DNA from 3 places in the Streptomyces sp. NPDC051561 genome. Region 1 is predicted to be linked to each of the others. Evidence: riboswitches for the same ligand, from Rfam matches in the RefSeq annotation. Region 1 holds a riboswitch; each other region holds the start of a gene.

Region 1 (2,254 bases):
CGACGCCGTCGCGTCCGGCGTGCGCCTTCGGCACTTGCTGGCCAAGGTGCTTCCCGGAGCACGGGCAGATTCGTGACAGCGCCGATCCAATGGCCCGCTCGAACTCCCTGACGCAACAGCACAGTTCACCCGACCCCGCTCCCCGTGGGACTCTCGGCCCATGCCGCTCTCGCGCCGCATCGCCGCATGCGTGGAGTCCCTGCCCCTCGCACCCGATATGAAGGTCCTGGAGATCGGGTGCGGTCCCGGTGCGGCGGCCCGGGCGGTGGCCGCACGCCCGGATTCCGGTCACCTCGTCGCCATCGACCGGTCGGAACGTGCCGTGACCCTGGCGGCCGCGGCCTGCGCCGAGGAGATCGCCTCCGGGCGGCCGCGGCTGCGACAGGGTGCCATCGAGACCTTCGAACCCGCCCCCGCAGAGGGGCCCTTCGACCTCGTCCTCGCCCTCCGGGTGGGCGCGCTCGACGGGCGCCACCCGGAACTCGGGCTGCGCGCCATGCCCCGTATCGCCGCCGTGCCCGCACCCGGCGGACGGCTCTTCGTCGACGGCGGCGATCCGCTGCGCGAGATCCGGCTGCCGCCCTGATGCGGTCCCGGCTGCCCATGCCCGGAGGTGGTGTCTCATTTCACGTTCCGGAATGTGAACAGCCCGGCCCGCAAGGGCCTGTTGCCCCCTACGCTGGCCGGTGCAGCTGGTTCGCACCCGTCCGCCAGGCGGGAGCGTCGTAAGAGGGAACCCGGTGGGAATCCGGGACTGCCCCGCAGCGGTGAGTGGGAACGACCGCCGTCATACGCACTGGATCCGGACGGATTTGGGAAGCGACGGCCAGTAGGTGTCTGCCGGAGGCCCGGTAGGTGCGCCCACGAGTCCGAAGACCTGCCCGCTGCCCGTACGCGACCGCTCGCGTACGGAAATTCCGGTGACCTCGTGGGCGGGTCGGCGTACCTACCAGGCGAAGGACCGTGCCCGTCGGCACGTCCGGTCCGCCCGGTTCGTCATCCCTTCGCGTCCGTGTCCCGTTGCCGGGATTCTCAGGAGTCATCTCGCGAAGGAGATTTCCGTGACACCGAAGTCCGCACCCGCGGCAGTACGCGCCACCGTGTACGGCTACCCCCGCCAGGGCCCGAACCGGGAACTGAAGAAGGCCGTCGAGGGGTACTGGAAGGGCCGGGTCACCGCCGAAGCCCTGGAGTCGACCGCGCGGGACCTGCGCCGGGCGAACTGGCAGCAGTTGGCCGAGGCCGGCGTCCATGAGGTGCCGACCGGTGACTTCTCGTACTACGACCACGTGCTGGACACCAGCGTCATGGTCGGCGCCGTCCCGGCCAGGCACCGCGCCGACGTCGATGCCGATCCGCTCGACGGCTACTTCGCCATGGCCCGCGGCAACCAGGACGTGGCGCCTCTTGAGATGACCAAGTGGTTCGACACCAACTACCACTATCTGGTGCCCGAGTTGGGCCCGGACACCGTCTTCTCGGCGGACTCGGCCAAGCAGGTCGCCGAGCTGAAGGAGGCCCTCGCGCTCGGCCACACCCCGCGCCCCGTCCTGGTCGGCCCGCTCACCTATCTCCTGCTGGCCAAGCCCGCCCCCGGCGTCGACCCGGGTTTCGAGCCGCTGACGCTGCTGGACCGGCTGCTTCCGGTGTACGCCGAGGTGCTGGGCGATCTGCGTGCGGCGGGCGCCGAGTGGGTGCAGCTGGACGAGCCCGCCCTGGTCCAGGACCGGACGCCTGCCGAACTGAACGCCACCGCCCGCGCCTACCGCGACCTCGGCGCCCTGCCGAGCCGTCCGAAGCTGCTGGTGGCCTCCTACTTCGACCGGCTGGGCGAAGCCCTCCCGGTGCTCGCCAAGGCCCCGGTGGAGGGCCTGGCCCTGGACTTCACCGAGGCCGCCGCGGCGAATCTGGCCGACCTCGCCGCCGTCGGCGGGCTGCCCGGCAAGCGGTTGGTCGCGGGCGTGGTCAACGGCCGCAACATCTGGATCAACGACTTCGAGAAGTCCCTCGCCACCCTGGGCACCCTGCTCGGCCTGGCCGACCGGATCGATGTGGCAACCTCCTGCTCGCTGCTGCACGTCCCGCTCGACACGGCCGCCGAACGGGACGTCGCACCGCAGATCCTGCGCTGGCTGGCCTTCGCCCGGCAGAAGGCCACGGAGGTCGTCACCCTCGCCCGCGGCCTGGAACGGGGCACCGGTGCGATCACCGGCGAACTCGCCGCCAACCGGGCCGACCTGGCCTCCCGCGCCCA
Region 2 (2,254 bases), on a different contig from region 1:
TCCCCGCCGTGACGACGCTCTTGCCCGCGTCCGAGGTGGTCCCCGCGACCAACAGCCCGCCACCGCTCATGACTTCGTTCCCTTCGTACGGCCACGGGCTGCCCGCCCGACGGCCAGACGTCCGGCCGCACACACGGCCAGCGCCAGCAGATTCACCCGGCGCGACAACCGCACCGCACGCTCGATGTCCGCCACCTCGACCGGGCGGCCCGACTCACCGTTGAGCACCGCCCGGTGCTCCACCCGCCCGGCGTACGACAGCGTTCCGCCCAGCCGCACCCCGAGCGCCCCCGCGAACGACGCCTCGACCGGACCCGCGTTGGGGCTCGGATGCGCGGCGGCGTCCGCCCGCCACGCCCGCACCGCACCCCGCGTGTCGTCCCCGGCCAGCACCGCGAGCGCCGCCGTCAGCCGGGCCCCCGGCCACCCCGCCACATCGTCCAGCCGGGCCGAGGCCCACCCGTAGCGCCGGTACCGCGCCGACCTGTGCCCGACCATCGCGTCCAGTGTGTTCACCGCCCGGAACGCCACCAGCCCCGGCACACCCCCGATCGCCCCCCACACCAGCGCGCCCACCACCGCGTCCGAGGTGTTCTCGGCGACCGACTCCACCACCGCACGCGCCATCTGCTGCCCGTCCAGCGACTGCGGGTCCCGCCCGCACAGATGCGGCAGCCGCTCCCGGGCCACCTCCAGGTCACCGGCGGCGAGCGCCCCGCCGAGCGCGTGGGCCTCGCGCCCCAGCGACGTACCCCCGACGACCGACCAGGTGACGGCGGCGGTCAGCGCGACGGAGGCGACGGGTGAACGGCGTACGGCGCGCGCGGCCAGGGCGGCGGCACCGGCGGCGCCACCGGCACAGACGAGGGTGTGCAGTGCGCCCCACCCACGGTGGTCGCGCCACAGGACCCGCTCGACGGCACCGGCGGTCCGTCCGAAAGCGGCGACGGGGTGGCCGTGTCGGGGGTCGCCGAGCAACAGGTCGCCGAGGAGTCCGGCGGTCGCGCCGTACGCGAAGACCTGGGCAGGCAGAACAGCTGAACCGCGTGGACCGCAGCCGGGCATGGCGAAGTGTCCTTAACTCAGGGTCCGCGCCCTGGTTCGACGTGACGAGCGGAGGTGAGTTCCTGGCTTCGTGACGACGGGAAACATCGCACGTGACAGTGGCGGGACCGCGCCGGATTCGCACCGGCTTCCTCTCCATGCCGCCGTATTGGCTCGGGCAGTCCACCACGCCCCGCGAACACCAGTCAACCTGGGGTTGACCTGCGGGAGTGCTCCGCGGCCCGGGGCGCGGGGAGGTGCGGCGACGTCTGCTCCGAATCGACGCTCCGACCGGCCGATACGGGCCGGAAGAGGCCTAGGCGTCACTATTCGGCCTCTCTGGACTGGAACACGACAACCGGAGAGCGGCACGGAACGGCGATGGGCGATTGCCACCGGGATTCGACCCGGTGCGGCCGGTCTCGTCGGCACCCTGCGCCCGTGTGCGGCGCGGCGCTACGGTGCAAAGGTGGGCAGTCGGTGCCTCGGTGAGTCGGCTCTCGTGCAGGAGGAGGTCGGAGTGGCCCATGGGGACCTGCCCGAGTGGCGCTGGTTCAAGAGCAGTTACACCTCCAACGGCGGTGAATGCGTGGAAGTGGCCTATCGCCCCGAGGGGGTGAGAGTGCGCGACTCCCAGCGGCTGGAGGAGGGGGACTTCCTTGTGTCACGACAACCCTGGTGCGGATTTCTCGCAGCGGTCGTGTCAGGGGACATAGGAGGGGAACGATGCCTTCCGCAATGACGCGGAAGGCCGGGAGGCGGGGCTGATGGGGGACCGGGCGCAAGGACGAGTGGCGGGCGAGGGCCGGCAGCCGCTTCCCGGAGTACTGGTCCGGGTGACGTACTGCGCCGTCAGCGGTGCGCTGGTGACGCTGGTGGGCGGCGTGACCTCGTTGCTCGTCGACGAGGCCGGACCGCGCCTGCTGGTGTGGGCCGAGTGTCGCTCTTAGGCGTAGACCTCGCAAAGATGAGAGCCCCGGGGTGCAACGGCGGAGGAGCCGTTGCACCCCGGGGCTCTGTGAGGCCGCCGGGACGTGCGGGGTCAGGCGACGATCAGGTAGATCCCGTACGTCACCGCCGCCGCGCACAGTGCGAAGCAGGCGTACGCGCCGGTGCGCGCCATGGTCGCGGAGCCGCCGGAAGCGGCGGCCGTCTCCTGCTTGGAGAGGCCCACGATGCCGAGGGTGAACAGGCCCACCAGGGCGACGGT
Region 3 (2,254 bases), on a different contig from region 1:
GGAAGCGGTCGCCGGACTGCGCCACGGTGCCCATGACGCCGCCGAGGGCGTCGAGGCCGGGCTTGTCCACCTTCTCGCCGTCGTGGAGCTGGAATCGCAGCCGTGTCGCGCAGTGCGTGAGGCTCTCGATGTTCTCGGCTCCGCCGACACCGCGGAGAATCTCCTCCGCCAGTGCCCCGGGCCCCTGTGCGTGTGTGTTCATGATGCGTCCTTGCATCTACGGGCGCTTGCCGTCCTGGATCGGTCCGCGACCTCGCACGCCGGATTGTGGGCAACAAAAAAGGCCCGGGTCGCGCACGCGGCGCGTCCCAGGCCTTGCCTCCCCTCAAGCGGTACGCCGCCGTCGCATCGCGAGTGGCGATGGCGGTGACGTCCTCGGGGAGTAACAATCCTGCGATCGAGATCGATCGGACACGACTGTAGCACCGCGTGCCGAGCGACCGGACGGGCTGCCGGTGACCCCGGGTGACACCCTGCTTCAGGCCCTCTCGCGAGCCGATTCTGCTCGCCCCCGATCTCGCCGGCCGTTTCCTGGATGCCGGGAGCAGAAACGGAAACGAGCGAGCCACGCACCGGCACCAGCACCAGCACGGTAACTACGGAGCCGGGAAGGTGCCTTGGGACATTTCCGGGACCGTACGGGCCCCGCGCACCCGTTAAGCTGCAGGAACTCCACGGGGGAAGCCGGTCGAAATCCGGCGCTGACCCGCAACGGTGGGCGGGACCGGGCACTTCCGGTCCCGCGAGCCCGATCACCCGCGGACGTGAAACGCACCTGTCGATTCGCCGTGGACTGCGAGAGGCGCTGCACCGGGCGTCCCGCGCCCCGGGCCGCTGCTTCGGTCGTCGTAGCCGCACGGCCCGAGGCGAAAGCGATCGTGCCCGTGGCCACTGCCCTCGACCGCCCCTGCGCACCACCGGACACCACGCGTACCGGTGCGCCACCGCCCCGGCGCGCCCCGCTGTCCCTCCTGATACCGGCTCTGGTCGTCGCCCTGGCGCTCTCCCTGGTCTGCGGGGCGGGTTTCGGCGCCTCCGGTCTGACCTGGGGCGAGGTGCTGCACTACCTGTGGGCGGGGCTGAGCGGCGGGGCGATTTCGGCCGACGAGGTCGCCGCCTACACGATCGTGTGGGAACTCCGTTTCCCGCGTGCCGTGCTGGCCGCGGTGGTCGGTGCCGGTCTTTCGGCGATCGGCGTCGCGGTGCAGGCGATGGTCCGCAACGCGCTCGCCGACCCCTTCGTCCTGGGCATCTCCTCGGGGGCTGCGGTCGGCGCGAACGCGGTGCTGCTCTTCGGGGCCCTCGGCGCGCTCGGCGTGTGGGCGCTCTCCGCGGCCGCCTTCACCTCCGCGCTCGCCTCCATGGCCCTGGTCTACGCGGTGGCCCGCACGCCGCGCGGGCTGACACCGCTGCGCCTGGTCCTGACGGGCACCGCCATGTACTACGGCTTCTCGGCCGTCACCACCTTCATGGTGTTCGCCGCCGAACGCGGCGAGGCGGCCCGCTCCGCCATGATGTGGCTGCTGGGCAGCCTGGGCGGGGCGAGCTGGGCCTCCGTCCCCATCGCGGCGGGCGCGGTCTGCGCGGGACTCGCCCATCTCGCCTGGTCCGCACGCCGGTTGAACGCCCTCGCCATGGGCGACGAGACCGCCGCCGCGCTGGGCGTGGACGCCGCTCGCCTGCGCAAGGAGCTGTTCGTGGTGTGCGCGGCCGTGACCGGGGCGGTGGTCGCGGTGAGCGGGGCGATCGGCTTCGTCGGACTGATGGTGCCGCACGCGGTGCGGATGCTCGTGGGTGCGGACCACCGCCGGCTCCTCGCGGTGGCCCCTCTGCTGGGAGCACTTCTCCTCATCTGGGTCGACGTGCTGTCCCGCGTGGTGCTCGCACCGGTGGAACTCCCGGTGGGGGTGGTGACGGCGGCGGTCGGCGTACCGTGCTTCGTACTGCTGATGCGGCGCAACTCCTACTCCTTCGGGGGTGTGTGATGCGTGTCGACATCACGGATCTGACCGTGGAGATCGCCGGGACCCGGCTGGTGTCCGACCTGGCGCTGCACGCCGGCAGCGGCCAGTTCGTCGGCCTGGTCGGCCCGAACGGCAGCGGCAAGTCCACCCTGCTGCGCACCGTCTACCGCGCGCTGCGCCCGACCACCGGCACCATCCTGCTCGACGGTGACGACCTGTACGCGATGAGCGCGCGCGAGGGCGCACGCCGGCTTGCCGCGCTCCCTCAGGAAGCGTCCACGGAATTCGAC

The links. Region 1 has a riboswitch for cobalamin ahead of metE (5-methyltetrahydropteroyltriglutamate--homocysteine S-methyltransferase). Riboswitches for the same ligand answer to the same signal wherever they lie in the genome.
Region 2: it holds a riboswitch for cobalamin, as region 1 does, so the genes downstream of both, ACIA73_RS31665 (cobalamin biosynthesis protein) here and metE (5-methyltetrahydropteroyltriglutamate--homocysteine S-methyltransferase) in region 1, are expected to answer to the same signal.
Region 3: it holds a riboswitch for cobalamin, as region 1 does, so the genes downstream of both, ACIA73_RS28105 (FecCD family ABC transporter permease) here and metE (5-methyltetrahydropteroyltriglutamate--homocysteine S-methyltransferase) in region 1, are expected to answer to the same signal.

The regions. Positions count from the first base shown of each region.
Region 1 is NZ_JBITDM010000012.1:172,085-174,338, forward strand. Features, by position in the region: gene ACIA73_RS25480 (hypothetical protein) at 1-76, shown strand, start outside; gene ACIA73_RS25485 (SAM-dependent methyltransferase) at 161-586, shown strand; cobalamin riboswitch at 677-900, shown strand; gene metE (5-methyltetrahydropteroyltriglutamate--homocysteine S-methyltransferase) at 1,062-2,254, shown strand, end outside.
Region 2 is NZ_JBITDM010000019.1:82,995-85,248, reverse strand. Features, by position in the region: gene ACIA73_RS31670 (cobyric acid synthase) at 1-70, opposite strand, end outside; gene ACIA73_RS31665 (cobalamin biosynthesis protein) at 67-1,065, opposite strand; cobalamin riboswitch at 1,101-1,247, opposite strand; gene ACIA73_RS31660 (DUF397 domain-containing protein) at 1,514-1,786, shown strand; gene ACIA73_RS31655 (hypothetical protein) at 1,812-1,994, shown strand; gene ACIA73_RS31650 (hypothetical protein) at 2,087-2,254, opposite strand, start outside.
Region 3 is NZ_JBITDM010000015.1:45,464-47,717, reverse strand. Features, by position in the region: gene ACIA73_RS28110 (glucose PTS transporter subunit IIA) at 1-202, opposite strand, end outside; cobalamin riboswitch at 618-779, shown strand; gene ACIA73_RS28105 (FecCD family ABC transporter permease) at 885-1,985, shown strand; gene ACIA73_RS28100 (ABC transporter ATP-binding protein) at 1,985-2,254, shown strand, end outside.